Regions from separate parts of the Pseudalkalibacillus sp. Hm43 genome, predicted to be linked through region 1. Evidence: riboswitches for the same ligand, from Rfam matches in the RefSeq annotation. Region 1 holds a riboswitch; the other holds the start of a gene.

What was found. A riboswitch is a leader RNA that binds a small molecule or an ion and turns the genes downstream of it on or off. The one in region 1 is predicted to bind S-adenosylmethionine.
Region 2: linked by a shared signal. The riboswitch ahead of ACXQIQ_RS06920 (homoserine O-acetyltransferase family protein) and the one ahead of msrA (peptide-methionine (S)-S-oxide reductase MsrA) in region 1 are both predicted to bind S-adenosylmethionine.

Annotation. Positions count from the first base shown of each region.
Region 1 is NZ_CM135129.1:3,125,120-3,132,651, forward strand. Features, by position in the region: gene sufD (Fe-S cluster assembly protein SufD) at 1-528, shown strand, start outside; gene ACXQIQ_RS16260 (cysteine desulfurase) at 525-1,745, shown strand; gene sufU (Fe-S cluster assembly sulfur transfer protein SufU) at 1,735-2,184, shown strand; gene sufB (Fe-S cluster assembly protein SufB) at 2,291-3,688, shown strand; gene ACXQIQ_RS16275 (hypothetical protein) at 3,860-5,155, shown strand; gene ACXQIQ_RS16280 (hypothetical protein) at 5,133-5,300, shown strand; SAM riboswitch class I at 5,603-5,724, shown strand; gene msrA (peptide-methionine (S)-S-oxide reductase MsrA) at 5,959-6,441, shown strand; gene ACXQIQ_RS16290 (DUF72 domain-containing protein) at 6,732-7,532, shown strand, end outside.
Region 2 is NZ_CM135129.1:1,309,441-1,316,972, reverse strand. Features, by position in the region: gene ACXQIQ_RS06955 (CotS family spore coat protein) at 1-253, shown strand, start outside; gene ACXQIQ_RS06950 (hypothetical protein) at 633-1,166, shown strand; gene ACXQIQ_RS06945 (TIM barrel protein) at 1,425-2,255, shown strand; gene ACXQIQ_RS06940 (hypothetical protein) at 2,252-2,674, shown strand; gene ACXQIQ_RS06935 (sulfotransferase family 2 domain-containing protein) at 2,715-3,494, opposite strand; gene ACXQIQ_RS06930 (hypothetical protein) at 3,705-3,890, shown strand; gene ACXQIQ_RS06925 (GNAT family N-acetyltransferase) at 4,103-4,663, shown strand; SAM riboswitch class I at 4,801-4,918, shown strand; gene ACXQIQ_RS06920 (homoserine O-acetyltransferase family protein) at 5,018-6,082, shown strand; gene ACXQIQ_RS06915 (O-acetylhomoserine aminocarboxypropyltransferase/cysteine synthase family protein) at 6,102-7,424, shown strand.

The DNA of each region.
Region 1 (7,532 bases):
GGTCAGATGAACGACGGAAACACAGTTTCAGATAACACAACGAATCTTGTTGGCGACGGATCCTATGCAGATACGAAAACCGTTTCTGTCGGACGTGGCGAGCAAAAGCAAAACTTCGTCATCCGAGTGAACCAATGGGGTAAAGAATCAGACGCTCAACTTCTTGCACACGCAGTTATGAAGGATAGCGCAAGCTCCATTTTCAACGGAATTGCAAAAATCGAACACGGTGCTACGAAAGCGAACAGTGAACAGACAGAACGCGTTCTTATGCTGAGCGACAAAGCACGTGGTGACGCGAACCCGATCCTCTTGATTGATGAGGACGATGTTACAGCAGGACACGCAGCTTCTGTCGGACGCATGGATCCGATCCAAATGTTCTACTTGATGAGTAGAGGGATCTCCAAGCAAGAAGCGGAACGTCTTGTCATTCACGGATTCCTTGCACCAGTCGTTAAACAACTACCGATCGAGGGCGTTAAGAAGATGTTAGTGGAAGTCATTGAAGGGAAAGTAACGAAATGATTGCGAACGACATTCGCAAACAATTCCCGATACTTGACCAAGAAGTAAATGGGAAACCACTTGTCTATCTGGACAGTGCCGCAACATCTCAAAAGCCGAAATCGGTGATTGAAACCCTCGACCACTATTATAAAAACGACAACTCTAACGTTCACCGCGGTGTGCATACGTTAGGGACACGTGCCACGGACAGTTATGAAGGTGCACGTGAAAAAGTCCGTCGATTCATCAACGCTTCCTCAATGGAAGAAATCATTTTCGTAAGAGGAACGACGACAGGACTGAATACGATTGCCGGAAGTTACGGTCGTGCAAACGTCGGTGAAGGTGACGAAATCGTCATCACACCGATGGAGCACCACAGTAACATCATTCCATGGCAACAGCTTGCGAAACAAACAGGCGCAACGCTTAAATACATTCCTCTTCAAGAGGATGGAACAATCGATTTGAACGATGTTGAAAATACAATTACAGAACATACTAAAATTGTATCGATCATGCACGTATCGAATGTTCTAGGAACGATCAACCCGATCAAAGAAATTACAGAAATAGCTCACCGAAAAGGTGCAGTCATGGTCGTGGATGGTGCACAAGCAGCACCTCACATGCCTGTTGACGTTCGTGATTTTGATTGCGACTTCTATGTTTTCTCTGCTCATAAAATGTGCGGGCCAACCGGCATCGGTGCACTTTATGGTAAGAAAAAGCTTCTTGAGAAAATGGAGCCCGTTGAATTCGGCGGTGAAATGATTGACTTTGTAGGTCTGTATGAATCTACTTGGAAGGACCTGCCTTGGAAGTTTGAAGGCGGTACACCGATCATCGCAGGCGCAATCGGAATGGGCGCAGCGATTGACTTCTTGGAACAGGTTGGACGTTCTGAAATCGAGAAGATTGAACATGAACTCGTCACTTATGCGATGGACCGTATGTCCTCTATTGAAGGCTTGAAAATTTACGGACCGAAAAATCGAGCAGGGCTTGTTACATTCAATATCGATGATGTTCATCCACACGATGTTGCAACCGTTCTGGATGCAGAAGGGATTGCCGTTCGTGCCGGACATCACTGTGCACAACCATTGATGAAATGGCTGGATGTTACAGCAACTGCTAGAGCAAGCTTTTACCTCTATAATACGAAAGAAGATGTAGATGCTCTGATCGATGGACTAAAGACAACAAAGGAGTATTTTGGTCATGTCTTCTAATTTAGATCAGCTATACCGTCAGGTCATCATGGACCACTATAAAAATCCTCGTAACCGCGGGGAGTTGGAAGATGATGGCGCGCTGACGTTCAATTTGAACAACCCGACATGTGGAGACCGGATTCAAGTATCCATGCAAGTGGAAGATGGGAAAATCAAGGATGCGAAGTTTGAAGGGGAAGGCTGTTCCATCAGCCTCGCTTCTGCTTCCATGATGACAGAAACCATCAAAGGACTTCCGGTTGACGAAGCACTAGAAATATCAAAAATCTTCTCTGAGATGATGCTTGGAAACGATTACGATGAAGGCGATCTTGATCTTGGTGATTTGGAAGCTCTTCAAGGCGTATCGAAGTTCCCTGCACGTATCAAATGTGCAACTCTCGCCTGGAAAGCACTGGAGAAGAGTGTTGAACAGAAAGAGAACGAAGAGGAATAAAGCCAGCCCGGTTGTCTTTTGTATCCATGCACCTTACAATGGAAGTATAGATACTACGTACTCAACTGGCTCTGGATGTATGTATCCTTTAAGGAGGGATTGAACGATGGCTAAGAAAATGCCAGAGATCGGCGAATATAAATATGGTTTTAAAGACAAAGACGTTTCGATCTTTAGATCCAAGCGCGGATTGACGGAAGAAATCGTACGAGAAATCTCCCGTATGAAAGATGAGCCGCAATGGATGCTCGATTTCCGTTTGAAATCACTTGAACAGTTCTATAAGATGCCTATGCCTCAATGGGGCGGTAACTTGAAAGAATTGAACTTCGATGACATCACGTACTATGTTAAACCGTCTGAGAAATCTGAACGCTCTTGGGATGAGGTACCAGAAGAAATCAAGCGTACGTTTGATAAGCTAGGTATCCCTGAAGCAGAGCAAAAATATCTTGCTGGTGTATCCGCTCAGTACGAATCTGAGGTTGTATACCACAACATGCAAGAAGACCTTGAAAACATGGGGATTGTCTTTAAAGACACTGATACTGCTCTTAAAGAGAACGAAGAGCTGTTCAGAGAGCACTTTGGGAAAACAATACCTCCATCTGATAACAAATTCGCAGCATTGAACTCTGCAGTATGGTCTGGTGGTTCCTTCATCTACGTTCCAAAAGGTGTGAAGTGTGATACACCACTACAAGCGTACTTCCGAATCAACTCAGAAAACATGGGTCAATTCGAGCGTACATTGATCATCGCGGACGAAGATTCTTCTGTACACTACGTTGAAGGTTGTACAGCTCCAGTTTATACAACGAACTCACTACACAGTGCAGTCGTTGAGATTATCGTCAAAAAGAACGCATATTGCCGTTATACGACGATCCAGAACTGGGCAAACAATGTCTTCAACCTCGTTACGAAGCGTGCTGTAGCGGAAGAAAACGCGACGATGGAATGGATCGACGGAAACATCGGTTCCAAGCTGACGATGAAGTACCCAGCAGTCATCTTGAAAGGTGAAGGCGCACGTGGTATGACATTGTCCATCGCACTTGCTGGTAAAGGTCAACACCAGGATGCTGGTGCGAAAATGATTCACTTAGCTCCGAATACGTCATCTACGATCGTATCGAAGTCCATCTCTAAAGGCGGCGGTAAAGTAACTTACCGCGGTATCGTACACTTCGGACGTAAAGCACAAGGTGCTCGCGCAAACGTTGAGTGTGATACGCTCATCATGGATAACGAGTCTACTTCTGACACGATTCCATACAATGAGATCCTGAACGAAAACATTTCCCTTGAGCACGAGGCGAAAGTTTCTAAGGTATCAGAAGAGCAACTCTTCTATCTCATGAGCCGTGGAATCTCTGAAGAAGAAGCAACAGAAATGATCGTAATGGGCTTCATCGAGCCATTCACAAAAGAACTTCCAATGGAATACGCAGTCGAAATGAACCGACTGATCAAATTCGAAATGGAAGGCTCAATCGGATAAAAATGATGAAGAACCCTGGCATGATTCATGCCAGGGTTTTTTTATGTATTCTAATTTTCCAAAAATATTGATAGGTAAAATGTATAATAGACTTTATTGATATTCTGAAATGTGTAGCAGGAAAAAATAACAATATATAGAATTTATTTATTACTAAAGGGGGGAGAGATTATGACAGCGGAAGTAAGTATTCTCAACCGTTCTGGAGTTGCTCTCGCAGCTGATAGTGCGGTCACGATTGGCGCAAGAAAAGTGTATAATTCTGCAAACAAGCTTTTTTCATTATCTAAATTTCATCCGGTTGGAATAATGATATACGGTGGAGCGAGTTTTATGGAAATTCCTTGGGAGACAATAATTAAATCCTTTAGAAGCCATCTTGGGATGAAAAAATTTGATAAATTAAAAACATACCAAGAGGAGTTTATAAAATACATATCTAGTGATGACCGATTAAAGAATGTAAATACTGAAAGAAAAGTTGTAGGTAGAACATTTTCTGAAGTACTTAATTTTGTTATTAATAAAGTTCAAACTATAGTTGAAGAAGAGTTAATACAGGGGCGTAGAATTCCTGAAGATCAAGTTAAGGATCATTTAGAAAACAGTGTTAAAAACTATCTAGATCATTTAAGGGATACTAATCACATCATATTGGAAATAAATTTAGATGATTTTACACGTGAACACTCAGAGGTAGTTGAAAGTGTAATTAAGGAGAAAGTACTGTTTAACATCGATAGCTCTACTCGAGTAATATTAATGGAGTTGGCATTTGAAGCGGTACGAAGAAATTATTTTACTAATGGATCATCAGGATTGGTTATTTCTGGTTATGGAGAAGATGAATTATTTCCTTGTTTGTATGAATTTAAAACTGATGGATTTGTACTTAACACACTCAAATTAGAGCAACAAAATGGGTGTGAAATATCTATAGATAATGATAAACCGTCCTCAGCAGTAATACCATTCGCTCAAAAAGAAATGGTTTATTCATTTATGAAAGGTATGGATCCGGTACTACAAGAAAATATACAAAATTTAATTGGAGATATTTTTTCAAAGCTTCCACAAATAATTCAAGAAAATACCAGTGTTCAATTCTCATCAAATGAAGTTTCTGAATTATCGGACTTGGGTATGGAAATCATTAGACAAATATTTCATGAGATATCTTCATTTCAAAATAGTCAGTATTCGTCACCAGTAGTCGAGATTGTTGATTTCTTGCCGAAAGAAGAAATTGCAGAAATGGCAGAAGCATTGGTAAATCTTACATCGTTTAAAAGAAGAATTTCGATTGATACTGAAACTGTGGGTGGACCAATTGATGTTGCAGTAATTACTAAAGGTGATGGTTTTATTTGGATAAAAAGAAAACATTATTTTTCTCCAAATTTGAATTATGGATTTTTTCAAAATTATTTAAGGGGTGGTAAAAATGATGATTCCGTTAATGAGTGATGAGAAATCAAACAAGGAGAAATTTTTCAATTTGACCCCAGAAGAAAAACTTTGGTTTAACTTAAAGGAAAAAGAGAAGGAAGAGGAAAATGAGTTGTATAAAAGAGTAATTGAAGGTCTGAAAAAAAATAAAGATAATAATTAGGACATGGTAAATCAAGATCAAAAACAGTCTTAAACTCAAATTCAAAATGTTTTGCTTGATTAATTGACTTCGGGTCTTCCGAGGTCTTTCTTATCAAATTAATGCCTGTATGCTTGTAAAAAATTTTGTTCAAATAAAAAATATGTCAAATGCATTCACTCATTTTACTTTATGTTCATAATATAAATGTACTACTGAACAAGCTAATGTAACGATATAATTTTATGAGAAAAAATCCTTTACAACGTTACCGAATCGTAGTAAGATTCTAATTAAATCAAATTTAAATGAATAATGAAAACTTCTTATCCAGAGAGGCGGAGGGACTGGCCCTTTGATGCCCGGCAACCATCGAATCAATCTTATGATTGACGAGAACGGTGCCAATTCCTGTAGGATAGTCAAATATCCTAGAAGATGAGAGGATCGTTTATGATCATAACGAACCCTTTTCTTACTGGATAAGAAAAGGGTTTTTATATTGGGTATAATGTCTAGCTTCAGCACCTTGTCACTTGGATCACTTCAATTCTCCTGCGGCGGAAACAATCTCCTCGTCGGATCTCCAGTGACCTTCGTGACTTGACGCGGTGCTTACGCTTTTCTACCTACAAGCTCTCGAAGGAAGTTTCGTTATTTTTGAAAGGACAGATGAGTAATGGCAACAACTACAGCTACAGCAATTTTTGGTGCAGGATGCTTCTGGGGAGTGGAAGCGTTCTTTGAGCAAATTGAAGGAGTCGTTTCAACTCGAGTCGGATATTCTGGAGGACTTTTAGAAAATCCAACTTATGAGCAAGTGAAAGCTGGAAACACGGGACACGCTGAGGTTATTAAGATCGAATTCGATCCTACTGTCATTTCGTACATTGAGTTACTGAACAAACTGTTTGAAATACATGATCCGACTACCTTGAATCGACAAGGCATTGATATTGGTCATCAATATCGTTCCGCCATCTTTTACACAGATGAAGATCAGAAGATCGAGGCTGAAGGAAAAATTACGGCTCTGAAAGAACAAGCGGTATATAAGCTGCCGATCGTAACAGAAGTTAGACCGGCTTCCACTTTCTATGATGCAGAAGAATATCACCAAAAGTACTTTCAAAAGAATGGTTCTGCAGCTTGTGGCATCTAAAGGTTTTCTTACAGCCCTACGAACAGCAATCGTTTAGACAAGTCGAATAGTTTTCTGAAGAGACTTAAACACGAAGGGCTAGAAATGTATGCTACGTATTCAATATTTCATTCTTGCGACAGGGATTGTGATTTTGATATCCCTGAGCATAGCTGCTTTTGGAAACTTATGAAGAATGATAGAGCTCTTAAAACGATAAGAGCTCTTTTTATTTTGCTATTACTTGCACTTTTTACGTGAAGAACTCAAAATATAAGTACGAATATATGAAAATGAGAGGTTACGAATGTATGATTGAGATTGGAGTGACGGGTTGGGGAGATCATGACTCGCTGTACCCGCCGGATATCAAATCAACAGATAAATTGAAAACCTACAGCAGCTTCTTTCCGACTGTGGAAGTGGATTCGTCTTTTTACGCGGTTCAACCCATCAAAAATTATCAAAAATGGGTGAGGGACACTCCCGAGCGCTTTTCATTCGTGGTAAAAGCGTATCAAGGCATGACGGGACATACGAGAGGGGATATCCCTTTTGAAAGTACTGAAGAGATGTTCCGCTTATTCAGAGAGTCCATCAAACCTTTGCAGGAAGCGCATAAGCTGAAGATGGTGCTTTTCCAATATCCTCCGTGGTTTGATTGTAACCGGGACAATGTGGAACAATTACGACAAGCGAAGGAAAAAATGGGGGATATCCCTGTGGCGCTCGAATTCCGCCATCAATCCTGGTTCCATCCATCATTTCAACAACGGACCTTGGAATTCATGAAAGAGGAAGGCTGGATCCACAGTATTTGTGATGAGCCCCAAGCTGGAACCGGCTCTGTACCTACAGTCCTTGAACCAACTCATCCGGACCAAACGCTGATCCGGTTTCACGGTCGAAATGTCCATGGTTGGCAAAAGAAGGGCAAGAGCAACCAAGATTGGCGGGATGTCCGATATCTTTATCGATATTCTGAGGATGAGCTCATAGAATGGAAAGAGAAGCTTCTCGAGCTCCATAAGCCGGGTCACGATTTGACGGTCCTTTTCAACAACAACTCAGGTGGAGACGCCGCAGACAATGCAAAACAGATGATCGACCTA
Region 2 (7,532 bases), 1.8 Mb from region 1:
GGGTGATACAGGCGTATGGAATGACGATGTCATCAACCATATGCTGAAAGGCTACGAGTCAGTCAATCCATTATCTGTCGATCAGAAAAAGGTCATGCTCACTGACATGCTGTTTCCGTATGAATTACATGAAATTACCCGCGAAAAGTATGGAAAGAAAAATGAAGTGCTGGAAGATGAATTGGCCATCGCGATGCAGTTCGAGCGGGCGAAAGTCACTGAAATCAACCGGATCATTTCGGATCTAGGATAAAAAAGAGGATTTGAAGGAGTGAACTTAGTCGTTCGCTCCTTTTCTTGTTATTTGGAGGTGTATTCTGGTCATTTGGACGCTTTTTTTGGTCATCTGAGGATGAATCTGTGCATTTCACTGCTTATTCTGTTCATTTCAGTGCGTATTCTGATCATTTGAACGGATTATTACGTCAATTAAGATAAAAGGCCTATGTTTGTTATACGATGTCTCGTACTCTATTCTCTTTTTCTTCAGTCCAGTGATATGGAAAATATGGGTGTTTACTAGTCTTTCATACGAATTGGATGAAGATTTAAACGGATGACCATAACGTTTCCTCACGCCCTACATATAATGCAAGTACAAGCTTTCACATCTAAAATAGGAGGAAATCTTAATGGAAAGTAATGAAAAGATTTACGTATGTTCTTCTAGCTCCGAAAAAGAAGAACATGTAGAAATTGAGTATGACAAAAAGGAGAAGAAAAAGTCTTCAGGAAAGAGCTCTGGTAAGTCTTCCGGTAAATCTTCTGGAAAATCATCCGGAAAGTCATCTGGAAAATGCAGTAAAGGCAAATCTTCTGGTAAATCCTCTGGAAAGTCCTCAGGCAAATCTTCAGGCAAGTCCTCTGGTAAATCTTCCGGCAAAAAACATTCTAAAGGTAAGAAAAGCTGCAAGAAGGTATCTGAAGCTTACAAGAAAGCAAGCAAACATGGAAACGAAAAGTACATGTACAATGATCCGTATGGTTCTTCAGGATCTTCAGGATCTTCAGGTAAAAAATCCAGCCACCACCACAAAAAGAGCCATAAGAAGCACAAGAAATGCAAATGCTCTAAAGGCTATGCAGTAGATTCTTACACACACATCTTGACTTCTCCGTACCCGCTTACTTGCCGTTGCAAGAAAAAGAAGAAAAAGCGCTGGTAATCCTTTTTTCGTTTTGCGAAAATGGACAAACACCCTGCCTTTTTTCCAACTATGCTCAGAGTGGGCTCTAATATCTAGCACAAGGACTCCAACCACTCGGGCGGAGTTCTTCCAGTTTTTTATACGAAATCGCTTATGAGCATCCGCTGTTGGATGCTTTTTTGCGTTTATGTACTTCTCAAATTCATAGAAGGAAAATGAAGAGCTCATAATGAAATGTTTATGGTAGAAATATAGCTGTTCATTGGGGGTTTTAGTTTGGCTTTGACTTATGCAGTATCCGGAAGTACCATCTTATCTGATCCAGATCGATTTGAGGATCTGTTCTGGAAGGGAATCGAACATATTGAAATTGGCGAATTTGCGAAGGAAGAAGACTTTCAATTGTTCTTGCAAACTTGTAAAAAACATCGGGCAAGCTTTGGTGTTCATTCACCAGTGTTTCGACAGGATAGTAAATACGATCTTTTGGAAAAAGTCGTCCACGATCCGTCGTTTGCCTGGAAAAGGCTTGAAGAGGAAGCGGAGCGCTTGTCGTCGCTAGGTGCGGAGTATCTGCTCGTCCATTTTCCATTTTTTAAAGGGGAGAATGATGGAGACGCCAACGAGCGCATTGAGGAAGGTCTTCAGAAATTAAGCACTATCCAAGAACGATATCAGCTGCCGATTGTATGTGAACCGAAACTTGGATTGAACAGGTCAACTGCAGGCATCGAATATTTACATCAATTTTCAGAGCAGACGTGGTCCACGTATGGTCTGAAGCTCTGTATCGACATTGGGGATTACCTGATGGCAAAAGGTGAATCCGCACTCGATTACATAAAAAAGTGGGAAAAACATATCGCTGTCGCGCATATTCATAATGTGACTTTTCACGGTGACAAGTACATTTGGACGATGGTACATCCATCTTATGAAGGAGAGTTGTACACACTAAAGCCTTTGCTGAAGTATCTGGCGAGTATTGAAGGGCTGCGGTTTGTATTTGAGCACACACCGCATACCGATCCAAGTGCGTCTTTTGTAAAAGAAGGATTCGAATGGGTGAAGTCGATCGCTCCTCAAGAACAGGAGATCTCAAGATGAAGAAAATACTTGTGATGTTGGTTGTGTTCCTTCTATCAGCAGGGTGTAGTCAAAACGAGTTGGTCCATAAGGAAGTCAAAATGGATGAATTGGATAAAGAAATCAGCTCATTTTTTCTCAATGAACAAGATGAGAATGGGATTTACCTTTTTCAAGATCAAGGGGAAAGAATATATGTATTTTTGAACGGGTGGAACGTGAAACAAGGTGAAGCAGCCTCAAGCTTCAGTAACTTCGAAGTTGATCCAGAAGGCGATACCTTGAACATTTATTATGAGGAACAAACTACAACAGAAGATAAAAACAAAGAGCTAGATAACAGGATGATCTATGAAGTCCAATTCGACAGAGATTATGATCGTCTTGCGATTTTCAAAAACGGGGAAGAAACGCACTTTAGCACTTCATCAGGACGTTAAATCATGAGAAAAGAGCTGACTTCATATCAGCTCTTTTTCTTTAGATCTTTTTGAGGTCGTACCCATAATTGATGAAATCCTTTTGATAAATTGTACTGACTAATTGCAAGGTATCTTGATCGTAGAAATTTTCATATGGTGGCAAAGGTTGATAAAATGATTGGCTAGATAATCTCATGTTGGCAAAGTTACGGTTGTCGCTGGTATTCATCTTCTGGGTGACGTGATGAGGAGATTTGATAATTTCCTCCAGCGGTGAAGGGGGTAGCTGATACTTTTCCTCTATCTTTTTGATTGAGGGAGCGAATTGTTCAAGCTTGATAAAGTTCTTGATGAACATCTTCTCACCATCAAGATATTGCTGTATCATATGCCCGTTGATGTTACCACGTTCAACTCCCATATTTTGAACACGATACAGAAATTGTTTGAACGACAATCCCTGATCCATGCCTGGAGCAACCGAGTTCATGATGCTCGGGGTCCGGAGTGTATGGAAGTAAGAGCTGACGGCTCTCGTATAAGGATCACGGACAAGTTTATAAACATCTTTCGTCCCATCCAACAAATGCTTCCGGATTTTATTCGTATGGTTGTCTTGTTGTTCAAATATTTTCATTCTGTAAGTATGGATGATTTCATCGTATTCCGTAGCATCCTGTAGCTTCCCGATTTGATAGAAAAACCATTTTATGAGAGAAGTACATCCACATTTAGGATTCCAGAAGAATATGATAGGAAAATCTTCATCAAAAAGAGGGATTGGCCGGGTAATCAGGTGGTTCGCAATTTTACGTTTATGAAAACTATGACTTGTCATATTGTGTACCTCCAGAAGGGTTGTCCAATGCTCGATTATATATCATATGAACGACCTTATCCCTGTGTGATGGGAGGAAACACCTATTCCACACCTAGGAAGAGGATTTTTCATGTAGAAGGAGAAGAGTATAAGGTGCCGAACTGCTAGTTTTATAGCGGTTCAGTGTATACAACTTTGAAAAAGAGTAAAAGGACATAGGAGGTCGACATGGATCAGTTCTTTGTCTGGGTGCCGGTTGTCGGTGGAATCATCGCATTAGGCGCGGGAATCTGGTACTATGCAGCAATTGGAAAAGCAGTTCATGAAGAGGAACAAGCGGCTGGTAAAGACTTAACGTACGAGATGAATCCGTTTACGGGATCAGCGAAGTCGAAGTCGGTGAAAAAGAAATAGGTGGCCCACACATAAAATAATGTAGGTCGTTTTTCTAAAACGACCCTTCATTTTTACAAAACGTCAGTGATTTTTTGCAAAACCAGAGTGGATTTTTCTAAAACCACCCCTGATTTTTCTAAAACCGACGCTGTTTTTTACAAAACCGCCCACGAAAAGTGCCAAAACCGACCACCGAGTGGAGGTTTTGAGCTGAAAAAGGAGTGAATCCAGTGGAAATTACATATGAAATCGTCAAAGATGACGAAATTGAATGTTGCAGGGACCTTTGCAACAAATTGATGAAGTTCCAGAAGTCGATGGCGCATTTCCGCCCAGAGCTGTTCGACTCGATGAGCTTCGAATCGCGCATGATTCCTGCCGTACAACGGTCTACACATAATTTTACCGTGGTCGCGAAGATCGATGGAAAAGCGGTGGCTTACGTGTATTCCAACATCGCCCCTAAGGAGACGTACGACATGGATTTCGCCACGTTCTTCGACCTGGATACGGTGGAGGGAGAAGAAGTGGGCTGCTTGGCGAACTTCTACATCGATGAAGGGTACCGCGATCTCGGCATCGGGTCCAAGCTTTTCAACATGTCGATGGAATGGCTCGACAGCTACCGGGAAGTAGAGGACTACTTTGTGTTCGTTTCCAACGGCAATGAGAAGGCCCTCGAATTTTATAAAAGAAAAGGGTTCGTCTATAGCAACGAGGTGCTGGACGGTTTCATTACGACGTTACGTTCCAAGAAAGGTGCGATCGTTCCGAAGAAAGAATCCGTTTAAAAAAATTGGCTGGAACTTTTTCGCTATACTCTGAATAGGAATAGATGTACAACTCGGAAAATTGAAATCTGGATGTTGACACGTTGAAATCACCGTGCTAAGATTCAGATAATTTAAAACTTAATTTCATATGCAAGCTCTTATCAAGAGAGGCAGAGGGACTGGCCCGATGAAGCCCGGCAACCGTCAAACGTACGTCACGTTTGAAATGGTGCCAAATCCTGCAAGGCGTTTATGCGCTTTGGGAGATGAGAGAGACAAATTCGCTAACTTTGCCTCTCTGTCTATACAGAGAGGCTTTTTACGTTTCTCGAATCTTCATAAATCAATCTGAGACAAAGGGGGATCGATTTGGTGAGTAGTCAGAAAAACTTTTACAAAACGGGCATCGTGCAGATTCCTAATTTTACGCTTGAGTCGGGTGAGAGCCTGGTGGAGGTGGAACTCGCTTATGAACGGTGCGGACCACGGGATGCCCCAGCGATTCTTGTATGCCACGCACTGACCGGTCAACATCTGACTGTGGGAACAGAGGATGAACCCGGCTGGTGGAAAGGATTGATTGAGGATGGCGGCTATATCGATACAACAGAGTACCAGGTCATCACCTTCAATGTACTCGGTGGGTGCAACGGCTCGACCGGTCCGCAGTCAATGGATCCGAAAAAGGGTGAGCCATACGGGGAGCATTTTCCGCGTCTCACAGTCCGGGATCTCGTCGAAGTCCAATACGTCGCTTTGAAAATCTTAGGGTTCAAACGGTTGAAGGGTGTGATGGGCGGTTCACTTGGGGGCATGCAGGTCCTTGAGTGGGGACTCATGTATCCGGAGTTCGTGAATGCGCTGTTTCCGATTGCAGTGACGCCAACCTTAAGCGACTACGGCATCGCGTTCAACCATATTTCCGGTGAAGCGATCCGGAACGGAGGGGACCAAGGCTTGAGCATCGCCCGTATGATCGGCATGATGACCTATCGTTCGGATGTGCTCTTCAATGAGCGGTTCAACCGAAACCAGCGCATTGCAGAAGATGGAATTCCAACGTACGAAATCGCTTCTTACTTAAGTTATCAAGGGGAAAAATTGCAGGAACGATTCAACAAAGACAGTTATTTGACGCTGCTTGATGTGATGAACACACACGACATCGGCCGGGGAAGAGGTGGCCTCGAGCAAGTCATCCACGGGTATCAGGTTCCGGTTTTCGGTGTCGGATTCACCCGGGATCTCGTCTATCCGTCGGAAGTATTGGCAGGTTTCATTTCAGCGATTCAGCAAGAAGGAGGATACGCGGAGTTTTACGAGGTGAAATCAAAATTCGGTCATGACGGCTTTCTCGTCGAATTTGAAAAATGGGGCTGGTTCATTCAGGAAAAATTAACCGAGCTCGACACATTGGTCCAACACAAACAAGCATAAATGAAAAGGAGAGGTTCAAATGAGTGAAAACAAGAAATATCGTTTAGAAACAATCGGGGTACATGGTGGTCTGCAGGCTGATCCTGTAACAGGTGCGCGAGCGCTACCAATCTATCAATCGAACGCATACAAGTTCGAAAATACGGATCATGCTGCGGACTTATTCGCGTTAAAAGAAGAAGGCTACATTTACTCGCGAATCCATAATCCGACGGTGACGACGGTGGAAGAGCGGGTGGCGCAACTTGAAGGCGGTATCGGCGCTTTGGCGCTGGCCAGCGGAATGGCGGCAATTTCAACGGCCATCTTCAACATCGCAGAAGCGGGGGATGAAGTCGTCTCCGCATCCACTCTGTACGGTGGGACGTTTAACTTGTTTGCGACAACGCTGCCAAAGCACGGCATCACGACACATTTCGTCGACCCGAAGGATCCAGAGAACTTCAGAAGAGCAATCACACCGAAAACGAAGGCGATTTTCGCAGAAACGATCGGGAATCCGGGACTTCACGTATTGGATATCGAAGCGGTTGCGAAAGTCGCCCATGACGCAGGCATCCCGTTGATCGTCGATAACACGTTCGCCACACCGTATCTCTCGCGACCGATCGATCACGGAGCGGATATCGTCATCCATTCTGCGACGAAATGGCTTGGAGGGAACGGCACATCGCTCGGTGGCATCATCGTCGACGCCGGAAAGTTCGACTGGAACTCACCGAAGTTTCCTGGTTTTACAGAGCCGGATCACAGCTATCACGGCATCATCTATTCGGAAGCGTTGCCTGAAGCAGCTTTCATCGTGAAGGCGCGCGTACAGCTTTTACGTGATACAGGGCCATCTATCAGCCCATACAATGCGTTCCAGATCGCACTCGGTTTGGAGACCTTGCACGTGCGAATCAAGGAGCACGTCGCCAATACTCGTAAAGTGGTGGAATACTTGGAAAACCATCCGGCGGTCAAATGGGTGTTGTATCCGGAAAGTGAAAATCACCCATCCCATGAACTGGCGAAAAAATACTTGCCGAAAGGAGCAGGCTCGATTGTCGTGTTCGGTATCCAGGGTGGAAGGGATTCAGGATCAGCGGTCATCAACAGTGTTGCTCTTTGGTCGCATGTCGCCAATGTCGGTGACGCGAAGAGCTTGATCATCCATCCGGCAAGTACGACGCACCAGCAGTTGTCCCCGGACCAGTTGAAAGATTCAGGAGTGACGGAAGATCTGGTCCGTTTATCGGTCGGCATCGAGAACGTCGAAGATCTGATTGAGGACCTTGAGCAGGCGATCGAAGTTGCGACTGGCTTCTCCTCCTTCAACACAACGAAAGTGGTCGGCTAAACTTTTATGAAAAAAGAACGCATACCACTTATGGATGTTCGAAGTTTTCTCGTTCTCGTGTTGGTAGGTATGGTGGTCAGGTTCATAGTAGTTTGAGAAAAGGAGGTA